One region of the Peptostreptococcus sp. genome, then DNA from elsewhere that is predicted to be linked to it. Evidence: riboswitches for the same ligand, from Rfam matches in the RefSeq annotation. Region 1 holds a riboswitch; the other holds the start of a gene.
What was found. A riboswitch is a leader RNA that binds a small molecule or an ion and turns the genes downstream of it on or off. The one in region 1 is predicted to bind lysine.
Positions count from the first base shown of each region.

Region 2: it holds a riboswitch for lysine, as region 1 does, so the genes downstream of both, ACW6OJ_RS02985 (aspartate kinase) here and ACW6OJ_RS04965 (Na+/H+ antiporter NhaC family protein) in region 1, are expected to answer to the same signal.

Region 1 covers NZ_CDRRTB010000045.1:5,629-11,529, reverse strand. Annotated here, with positions in the region: gene ACW6OJ_RS04970 (SH3 domain-containing protein) at 1-1,228, shown strand, start outside; lysine riboswitch at 1,330-1,497, shown strand; gene ACW6OJ_RS04965 (Na+/H+ antiporter NhaC family protein) at 1,613-3,373, shown strand; gene ACW6OJ_RS04960 (hypothetical protein) at 3,470-4,054, opposite strand; gene ACW6OJ_RS04955 (response regulator transcription factor) at 4,256-4,930, shown strand; gene ACW6OJ_RS04950 (sensor histidine kinase) at 4,992-5,901, shown strand, end outside.
Region 2 covers NZ_CDRRTB010000018.1:9,523-15,423, reverse strand. Annotated here, with positions in the region: gene tuf (elongation factor Tu) at 1-982, shown strand, start outside; gene ACW6OJ_RS02990 (exodeoxyribonuclease III) at 1,274-2,101, shown strand; lysine riboswitch at 2,258-2,433, shown strand; gene ACW6OJ_RS02985 (aspartate kinase) at 2,721-3,926, shown strand; gene ACW6OJ_RS02980 (aspartate-semialdehyde dehydrogenase) at 4,074-5,057, shown strand; gene dapA (4-hydroxy-tetrahydrodipicolinate synthase) at 5,127-5,901, shown strand, end outside.

The sequences.
Region 1 (5,901 bases):
TAATAATATAAAGACTAGTCCAGCTACTACTACAAAGACTGTGACTAGTGATACCCTGAACTTTAGGAAGGAAGCTAATACTAAGTCTGCGGTCATCCAGGTCTTAAAAAAGGGTGATAAGGTAACTGTTATTGAAGAAGGATCTGCCTGGACCAAGGTATCATTCAATGGAAAAACTGGCTATCTTTCAACTAGGTTTTTATCTGGTTCATCAGCTACTTCTAAGACAAGTGTAGGTAGTAAAATGATGGTTATGGCTAATAACCTAAGTATAAGAAAGTCTGCCAATTTGTTAAGTGAAAAGCTAGCAGACCTAAGTAAGGGTGATATGGTTGAATATATCTCTTCTACAAATGGTTGGAACAAGGTCCGTTATAATGGATATGTAGGCTATGTATCCTCTTATTACCTAAAGGATACAGGAGAAGTTGAAAATCCAGATCAGGACAATAATATTGAAAATGAAGATTTAAGCATAAGTACAAGCAAGAGTCAGGCTAATGTTTCAACTGGAAATACCAACTACATAGATATGGGTATGACACTTGACGCACATGTTGATATGCAGATGTCTAAGGCTTTAAATACCTTAACTGCAGGTGGTTGGAGAAAGGTAACAAGAGATGAGTTAAAGTCATACATGGATCCATCTAGACATATGGATGCATCTACTATCATGCAGTTTGCCTTGCTAGATAGGTATACAGAAGATATAACAGCTGGCCAGCTGAATGCATATTTAGCTAAGTACTGTAAGTCTGGTAATGTATTTTATAACCAGGGGCAGGCCTTTATAGATGCGGCTAAGAAGAATAATATAAATGTATTATACCTGGTGGCCCATTCAATGATAGAGACTGGCTATGGAACTTCAAAACTAGCCCAAGGAACTGTATATAATGGAAAGACTGTTTATAATTTCTTTGGTATTGGAGCTGTAGATGGTAATGCTCTTGCAGGTGGTAGTGCTACAGCCTATAATAATGGTTGGACAAGTGTAGCGTCTGGTATAGATGGAGCAGCTTCTTGGATTGCTAGTAGGTATATTCATAGCAGCAAGTACAATCAGAATACCCTATACAGCATGAAGTGGAATCCAAGTATTATTTACCACCAGTATGCATCTGATGTAAGGTGGCCAAGTGCTATTGCCAATAAGATGGCTGATATAGCAGCTTACTCAAATAATATAGGATCAATGAGCTATAATATACCAAAGTATAGGTAGATGTTGCAAAATACGATAGACTTGTTAAAAATTTGAAATAAAAGCAGAAAAGGGCTTGCAAGTTTTTATTACATAGTGTATACTAGCGTTAGTAATTGAATATAGAAGGTAGAGGCGCACTTGTTATTAGTACTTGATAAAAGGGTTAAAGCATCCACAAGGAAAGGAACAATTGCCGAAGCATACAAGCAGCTTTAGGCTTGTATAGCTGGGGGTACGTAGAATATGCGTATCACTGTCACAAGTATTTGTGTTGGGCTATCATTTGAGTATGTTTTCAAACGTCTCGGATGTCCATCCGAGACGTTTTTTATATTACTTGGTGTCAATAAATCTTCTATTGAGGATATTACAAAAATGAATTATATTTTATAGGAGGTTATTATGAACAGAAGAAGTTTAAGAATTTTGATCGTCACATTAATGATGACAATCTTGATGGCAGTGCCATCGTATGCCGCAGAAATTGATCAGATAGCGCAGGCGAATTCATTAAAATTAGGAATTATAACAGTTATACCGCCATTGCTAGCAATTGTCTTGGCATTCATTACAAGAAATGTTGTTATATCTTTATTTTTGGGGGTTATGTCAGGATCTCTAATACTACAGCTATCATCGGGTAAGGGAGTCTTATCTGGTATAGTATTGGCCTTCCTTGATTTCATATCTAGGGCCCTACACTCACTAGCAGATCCATGGAATGCAGGTATAGTTTTACAGGTATTATGTATAGGTGGTGTTATTAACCTAGTAGGTAAGATGGGTGGAGCAAAGGCTGTAGCTGAAGCACTTGCCAAAAGAGCAAAGACAGCAAAGGGTGCCCAGACAATATCTTGGTTATTAGGAATCCTAGTATTCTTCGATGACTATGCCAACTCACTAATCGTTGGTCCTATAATGAGACCGGTATTCGACAAAATGAATATATCTAGAGAAAAGCTTGCCTTTGTAATAGATGCAACAGCTGCTCCAATAGCAGGTTTGGCTATCATATCAACTTGGATAGGTTTGGAAGTTGGTTTGATACACGATGCTTTTAATAGTATACATGTAGATACAGATGCCTTTGGTGTATTCTTAAGTACTATACCATATAGGTTCTATAATATATTAATCTTGGCCTTCATTTTGATTACAGCTTATATGGCTAGAGAATTTGGACCAATGAGAAGGGCAGAATATATAGCAAGAAGAAGACAGAATGTAACAACTGACCTAGACCAGGGTGTTGAAGAATTAGATGATATGGCACCAAAGGAAGGTGTTAAGCTAAGTGTTTGGAATGCAATCATACCTATAGGTGTATTGATTGTCAGTTCGCTAATAGCATTCTACTATAGTGGTTACTCAACTATAATGGGTGGAAAAGATACAGCTTTAATAGCGTCAATTAATGCGAGTCCTTTCTCATTCTCTTCAGTAAGACAGTGCTTCTCATCTTCTGATGCTTCTGTTGCACTATTCCAGTCTGCTATATTCTCATCTATTGTTTCAATAATCATTGCAAAGATTAAGAAAATCTATACAATGTCTGAAGCAATTGAAGTTTGGGTAGATGGTATGAAGACTTTGATGATTACAGGTGTTATCCTGATACTTGCTTGGTCTCTAAGTTCAGTAATCAAGGAAGTTGGAACAGCTAAGTTCCTTATCAGATACTTATCTGGATCAATACCACCATTCCTATTACCAAGTATTATTTTTATACTAGGTGCTATTATATCTTTCTCAACTGGTACAGCCTATGGTACTATGGGTATCTTGATGCCTCTAGCAATACCACTAGCACACTCACTATCACCAGATATGAGTTATGTAGTAGTAGCAACTTCAGCAGTATTGACAGGTGCTATATTCGGCGACCATTGTTCACCGATTTCAGACACTACAATACTATCATCAATGGGTGCTGGTTGTCACCACATTGACCATGTTAATACACAGATGCCTTATGCTATCTTTATATGTGTTATAACTATATTATTTGGTTATTTACCAGCAGGTATGGGTGTTCCATACTATATCGTATTACCAGTTGCCATAGCTGCATCTGCAGTAGGACTTAGAATAATTGGTAAGAGGATTGATGTTGATGATAAGGAATTTGAAGCTAAGTTAGCCAAGGAAGGAATCCACTTCTAATTAAATAAAAATTTGAATTTTAGGTCGATGGCATAAAAAATCCCCCCTAATGGGGGGTGTTATCGATCTTTTTTATTAGAAATATTCTAGTTGAACTTAGTATAGATCCCTGTGCTTTAAAAGGTACTCTTTTAGTATCTCAGTAAGTAGGGGTCCTTTTTTTTGAGAGATATTTGTAGCTAGGGTAGAGAAGTTTTCCCATACATCCTGGTCAATAGTTATGGAGACCTTTTTGGCTTGCTTTATAATATCTTCCTCTATTTTAATATTTGTATTTTCAATTTGTTTTACTTGCTTTAAAGGGTCAAGGTCTTTGATAGCCATATACCAGTCATATACTTCACATAGCTTGTCCAATTCATCTTGGGTAAAGCTAACCCTTGAGGTTTTATTCTTACTGGTAGTCTTAGCTACTTTTGCGATGCTAGCATTTTTTAGGGTCTTAGTATCACTTGTAGCCCTGGCTTTAGTAGAAGTCTTGGCTTTTGTATTAGCTTTATTATCCTGAGAGCTAAGACGCTTAGGTCTTGTTTTACTTGTTGACTTACCAGATATATTCTTTAAAAGTTCTTCTTTTGAAGCGTTTTTTCTATTAGTTTTATTTATCTTTTCAGATATTTTTACATCATTTGAATTTACTGGTTCAAGTAGCTCCTTAAAAGTTATTTGTTTATTAGACATGGTTGACCTCCTCTACTTATTCCTGAATATTATAACATATATTATAAGGGTATGTATGGATATTTTCTACTAATAATGATAAAATAGGCTTATATGATATTCAAACAAAAAAATGAAATTATTTTATAGTAGGGAATTAAAATTGGCTAGTCAAGTTTAGCCGTTGATATTTATAATTGAGTGTTGATAGGGAGGAAAACTATGAAGATACTAATAGTTGAAGATAATAAAACGATTCAAAAGGATATAGAAAAGGAACTTTCAAAGCATTTTGACACTGAAACTTGTGGTGACGGTGAAGAGGGTCTTTACCTAATTTCTCAGGGGATATATGATTTAGTTATACTAGACCTTATGCTACCTAATATGGGAGGCATAGAAATATTAAACCAGGCTAGGAAGGATGGTATTGATACTCCAATCTTAATATTGACTGCCAAGGAGGCCCTTGATGACAAGGTTGAAGCCTTTACTCTTGGTGCAAATGACTACCTGACTAAGCCATTTTATATGGATGAGCTAGTAGCTAGGGTATACGCTATACTTAGGACTAACGGAAAGATAAAGGACAAGAAGTACCTGGAATTCAAGGACCTAAGAATAGATTCTGAAAAGAATAGTGTATATATAAATGATGAGGAAATAGAGTTACAAAACAAGCAGTTTAAACTTCTAGAGTACTTCGTTCTAAATAAGGGCTCAATCCTATTGAAGGAGCAAATATATGATAGGATTTGGGGGATAGATTCAGATGCTACAATTGAAATTGTAGAAGTATATGTGAGTAACCTAAGAAAAAAATTATCCAAGTATGATTATGATAAATACATAAAGACAAAGAGAAAGGTTGGTTATATACTGGATGATAAACAATAATGTTTTTGACAAGACCAAAAGGAAGCTCACTTTGACCATAATGTGTGTAGTTGAGGTCTTTATGATTTTGGTTAGCTGCTTTATATACAATTATTTTAGCATAAGTCTTATAGATGGTATTGACAATAATATAGCTGAGGAGTACCACTTTATAAAGGACCAGTATAGCAAAGATTCAATCCTAAAGCCTATAAGTCTACAGGACCCAAAAGATATCCTATATATATACAAGGGTAAGACTCTCTTATATTATACTAGGAACAGGTATTTTGGTATTAGTCTACCTGAAGAAAGTATGGTAAAAGAGTTCGGCTTCACATATGAGAATATAAACGGATACAATTTTAGGAGTCTATTAGTCAAGGATGATGATGACTACAAGTTCAAAATTATGAGAAATATTGACTCGGAAATTCAGAGCTTGGGAAATATGGTAACACTCTTAATATTGGTAGATATACTATCCCTATTACTAGTGTACGTAATAGCCAGGTACCTATCTAGTAAGGCCCTCAAGCCAATAGAAATATCGTGGAATAACCAGGTTAAGTTTGTCCAGGATGCATCACATGAACTTAGGACGCCTGTAGCTATTATCCAGTCAAAGCTTGAATCCCTATTAAAGCAGCCAGACGTTACTATAGAAGACGAGGCAGAGACTATCGCAGTGGCTATGAGGGAGACGAGGCAGCTAAAAAAGATGATAAATGAGCTCCTATCTCTAACTAAGGAGGAGTCTATAGTCAAGCTTAATATTGGTAGAGTAGACCTAGAAGACCTCTTTAAGGAAACCTTTGAAAGCTATCTAGAGATAGCCGACTACCAGGAAAAATCCTTTAACTACCAAATTAAAATGAAAAATAAGATAATTTACACAGATAAGACAAAGCTTAACCAGTTAATTAGAATACTTGTCGACAATGCCTTTAAATATACTGAGGCAGGCGATAAAATTTCTATTACGGCTAGTG
Region 2 (5,901 bases), on a different contig from region 1:
TGAAACTCCAGCTAGACACTATGCTCACGTTGACTGCCCAGGACATGCTGACTATGTTAAGAACATGATCACAGGTGCTGCTCAGATGGACGGTGCTATCCTAGTTGTTGCTGCAACAGATGGTCCAATGCCTCAGACAAGAGAACATATCCTACTTTCTAGACAGGTTGGTGTTCCTTACATCGTTGTATTCCTAAACAAGTGTGATATGGTAGATGACGACGAACTTCTAGAACTAGTTGAAATGGAAGTTAGAGAACTACTTAACGAATATGATTTCCCAGGAGATGATACTCCAATAGTTAGAGGTTCTGCTCTAATGGCTCTTGAAGACCCAGATTCTGAATGGGGAGAAAAGATAATAGAATTCTACAACATTATAGACGAATATATCCCATCTCCAGAAAGAGATGTTGACAAGCCATTCCTAATGCCAGTAGAAGACGTATTCTCAATCACTGGTAGAGGTACAGTTGCAACTGGTAGAGTTGAAAGAGGTGTTCTTAAGGTTTCTGATGAAGTTGAACTAGTTGGTTTGGCTGATGAACCAAGAAAGGTTGTAGTAACAGGAGTAGAAATGTTCAGAAAGTTACTAGATCAGGCAGAAGCTGGTGATAACATCGGTGCTCTACTAAGAGGTGTTCAGAGAGACGAAATCGAAAGAGGACAGGTTCTTGCTCAGCCAGGAACAGTTAAAGCTCATACTAAGTTCACTGCAGAAATCTACGTTCTTAAGAAAGAAGAAGGTGGTAGACATACTCCTTTCTTCGATGGATATAGACCACAGTTCTACTTCAGAACAACTGACGTAACTGGTGAGTGTAAGCTACCAGAAGGTATAGAAATGGTTATGCCTGGTGACAACGTAACAATCGAAGTTGACCTAATCAACTCTATATGTGTTGAAGAAGGTCTTAGATTCGCCATCAGAGAAGGTGGTAGAACAGTAGCTTCTGGAGTTGTTGCTTCTATAATTGAATAATTATATTATTTGATATATATAAAGAGAGTGCTTGCACTCTCTTTTTTTGTAGAAATAGGTGACCTAAGCTTAGGTGGCTAGATTGTCCTTAGTAAATACAAGCAGCTACAAGTCTATCTATTAATAAAGCCCTATTAAATAGGCCAGAAGTTATATAATATTTTTCCTATAGCTAGTATTGATTAGCTATTATTGGGTATAATAGTAGGTAATGGGGTTTGCTCAGGCAAACAAAAAAATGAAACTAATACTATAAGTATGATTAAGTAAAAGGAATATTAGGAGGTAAGTATGAAGTTAATTTCTTGGAACATAGATTCTTTAAATGCAGCCCTAACGAGTGACTCTGCAAGAGCCCTACTGTCAAGGGATGTCCTAAAAAAGCTAGCCAGTATGGATGCGGACATTATAGCTCTACAGGAGACTAAGTTATCAGCTAAGGGACCAACTAAAAAGCATATAGAGTGTCTAGAGGAAATATTCCCTGGCTATAACCATGTTTGGAGGTCATCTGTAGAGCCTGCTAGAAAGGGATATGCTGGTACCATGTTCCTATATAGGAAGGGGATGGATATAAAGGCTACATATCCTGAAATAGGGGCTCCATGTACGATGGACTCCGAGGGTAGGATTATTACTCTTGAGCTAGATTCATGCTATGTAACACAGGTCTATACACCAAATGCTGGTGATGGCCTAAAGAGACTAGAGGATAGGCAGGAATGGGATAAAAAGTATGCAGACTATCTTGAGGGTCTAGCCAAGAACAAGCCTGTACTTGCATGTGGGGACTACAATGTTGCCCACAAGGAAATAGACCTAGCCAACCCAGCTTCTAACCATAGGTCACCAGGCTTTACTGATGAGGAAAGAGAGGGCTTTACAAACCTGCTTGCTAGGGGGTTTGTAGATACCTTTAGGCATGTCCACGGAGATATAGAAGAGGTATATTCATGGTGGGCTCAGAGGGTAAAGACTAGCAAGGTGAACAATACGGGCTGGAGAATCGACTATTGGATAGTCAGCCAGGATGTGGCTGACAAGGTAAGGGTATCAGAAATGGTAGACTCTGGAGAGAGGCAGGACCATGCACCAATTCTTCTAGAAGTAGAATTCTAAATAGGAGATTAATTTATAGTATTGGAGATGGAAGGTTGGACTTATTCCACCTTCTTTTTTCAAGGACTTTATTTTTTATTAGTATTAATTGCTAATAAATGGGAAATAAGGCTTTACAAAAGCCTGTCTATGCTATATAATAACTATTAACTTAATAAATAGGATAGAGGCGCGACTGACAAGAGTAGGAGTAGATAATGAAAGCAAGCAGTTTACTTTGAAAGGGGATGTTGCCGAAATAATACTTGTAGTGCTTTGCAGGTATTGTTGGAACAAGGATTAAGAGTTTTTGTTCTGTCATTATAGGAGTATAATGGAGGGCTAGCCAGTAGATTGTCATGTTATGTGAATATTATAGACAAATGTAGGCTACCTACATTTGTCTTTTTTAATGGAGAGCTAGCCATAATATGTCGATTATATAGTATATAGCTTATAAGGGGTTTTCTTGGAGAAGGCCTAGGTATAGGAAAAATATATACAGGATTTAAAACTTTCAGGCAAATGTGGACTAACTACATTTGCCTTTTTTATTAAAAAATACTAGAAGGGCATATATTCCTATTAGTTAATTAAAATAATTTATTATGATTATTGTGCATTAATGGAGGATGAGTTTATGAAACAAGTTTCAGTACTAAAATTCGGGGGAAGTTCAGTAGGAACTATTGATAAGATAAAGGATATTTCGACCTACCTGAAAAAAAGGATAGAGAATAATGAAAAGCTAATTGTCGTAGTATCAGCTATGGGAAAGACTACAGATGAGTTACTAAAGCAGGTTGAGAAGATAACTGACAATCCAGATGTCAGAGAACTAGATACCCTACTAGCAATAGGCGAGCAAAATACAATCTCCCTAATGGCCATTACCCTAAATGAGCTGGGTGTAAGGGCAAGGTCATTGACGGGAATACAGGCAGGAATCAAGACCTTTGGCCAGCATACAAAGAGCAGGATAGCAGATATTGATGCGGATTTTTTAAATGGTCAGCTAGAGGAATTTGATATACTGGTAGTTGCAGGCTTCCAGGGATATAATGAAAACCTAGAAATCACAACCCTAGGAAGGGGAGGATCCGATACATCGGCAGTTGCTCTGGCAGCAGCAATAGGGGCCTCTTGTGAGATATATACAGATGTGACAGGTGTCTTTGGTACAGACCCTAGAATATATAAGGCAGCAAGACAGCTAAGTCAGGTAAGCTACGAGGAAATGCTAGAGCTATCAGCCCTAGGTGCAGGAGTTCTAGAAACACGCTGTGTTGAAATAGCGAAAAATTACAATGTACCACTATATTTAGCAAAAACATTATCAGATACGAAAGGAACTTGGATTATGGCAAATACAGACTTACTAGAAAAGAAGGTTGTTACAGGAGTAGCACTAGATAGGGATATACTACACGTTACCTTGACTTGTAGTGATATAGGAACGAACTTTGTAGAGGAGCTATTCAACCAGCTTGATAGGTTCAGTGTAAATATTGATATGATCAGTCAGATAGTATCGGGTGAGGATATGAATGTTTCCTTCACTTGTAAGGACACTGATAGGAACTTCTTGAACCAGATCCTAGATAGCTTAAAGGAAGAATTTAAAGGCATAAGGTATTCAATCCGTACAGATTGTGCCAAGGTAAGTATAGTAGGTTCAGGCATGAGGGATGTAAGTGGTGTTGCAGCAAGAGCCTTTAGGCTTCTATGCTCAAATGGAATCAACTTCTACCAGGTAACAACATCTGAAATATCAATATCCTATGCTATAGACAAGGACATATCTGAAAAGGCAGTTATATTGCTATGTAAGGAGTTCAATATATAGCCTAACCTATGGATGATGGATTTGATAGGAAAGAAATAGAAGATAGGAAGATGAGGTTTTAAGATAAAATTAGGTAGATAAGCAAGATAAGCAATAGGAAATATGATAGAATTTTTTAAATAATACTTATGTAAGGGAGATGTTAGTATGGCAAATTTTGCAATAGTTGGAGCAACAGGTGTAGTAGGAACTAAGATGATAGAGCGCTTGGGAGAAAGTAACCTAAGGGTAGACAATATATATTTAATGGCATCAGCCAGGTCAGCAGGAAAGGTCTTACAGTTCAGAGGCCAGGATGTAGTAGTAGAGGAACTAAATGAACATTCATTTGATAAGGATATAGACTATGCGATTTTCTCAGCAGGAGGGTCGACTTCATTGAAGTTTGCACCTATAGCTGAAGAGCATGGTGTCATAGTAATAGACAACTCAAGTGCATGGAGAATGCAGGAGGACATAGACCTGATAGTTCCTGAGTGCAACTATCCAAAGCTAGAGAGAAGAATAATAGCAAATCCAAACTGCTCGACTATCCAGTCAGTAGTACCACTAAAGCCATTGATAGATGAATATGGAGTAAAGAGGATAGCCTATACTACCTACCAGGCTGTATCAGGGTCAGGTAAGGGGGGAATAGATGACCTAGTGAATGGCCAGGCAGGTCAGCCACCTAAAAAGTACCCTCACCCAATCTACAACAATGTACTTCCTCATATAGATGTATTCCTAGATAATGGATACACAAAGGAAGAGATGAAAATGATTGAAGAGACTAAGAAGATATTAAACCTAGGTGATGATGTTTCCATTACGGCAACTTGTGCCAGGGTACCAGTTCTAAACTCACATTCAGTAGAAATCAATATCACCTTTGAAAGACCTGCAGAGGTTGAGGATGTAAGAAATATATTGAGGGAGGCACCAGGAGTAATAGTAGTGGATGACCCAGAAAACAACCTATATCCTATGCCTATAGAGGCTACAGGTCGTGATGAGGTCTTGGTCGGAAGAATAAGAAGAGATATATCACAGCCTAATAGCTTTCATATCTGGTGTGTGGCAGACAATATTAGGAAGGGTGCTGCCAGCAATGCAGTTCAAATAGCAGAGATGCTAGAAGAGAACAGATAAAGAAGAGAATAGGTAAATGAGAATAAATTATAAATAATAAATAATAGACAATTAAAGGGGGAAATAAAAATGACAGCAATTTTTAATGGAGTAGCAACAGCAATAGCAACGACGATGAATAATGACGGAAGTATAGATTATGCAGCCTATGAAAGACTTGTAGAATTCCAGATAAGCTCAGGCATAAATGGAATCATAGTAGCAGGCACTACAGGTGAGGGAGCAACCCTTACTATAGAAGAAAAGCTAGACCTACTAAGAAGGACAATAAGAATCAGGGGTGACAGGGACTGTGCTATAATACTAGGAACAGGATCTAATAATACTCTTACAGCCATAGACCATACAAGGCTTGCAAAGGAAAATGGGGCAGATGCAGCCCTAGTAGTAACTCCTTACTATAACAAGACTAGCCAGAGGGGTCTGGTTGCCCACTATTTTGCTATTGCAGATAGTGTTGATATACCAATTATCCTATACAATGTTCCAGGAAGGACAGGCATGACTATTAATCCTGAAACAGTAGCAGAACTAGCTGGACACAGGAATATAGTAGCCCTAAAGGATGCAACTGGAGACATAGGCTACCTTGATAGAGTAAGGGGCTACCTTGAGCCTAATATAGACTTTAACCTGTACAGTGGGGATGATGGAAGCTTTTTTGACTTCCTAGTACACGGTGGAGATGGGGTAATAAGTGTTGTATCCAATTGTCTACCAGTAGAATTTTTAAGAGTATACAGCCTATATCAGGAGGGAAGAATCAATGAAGCTAGGGACCTACAGCTTGCCCTAAACCCATTTATAGATGCCCTATTCTCAGATGTCAGCCCAACACCAGTGA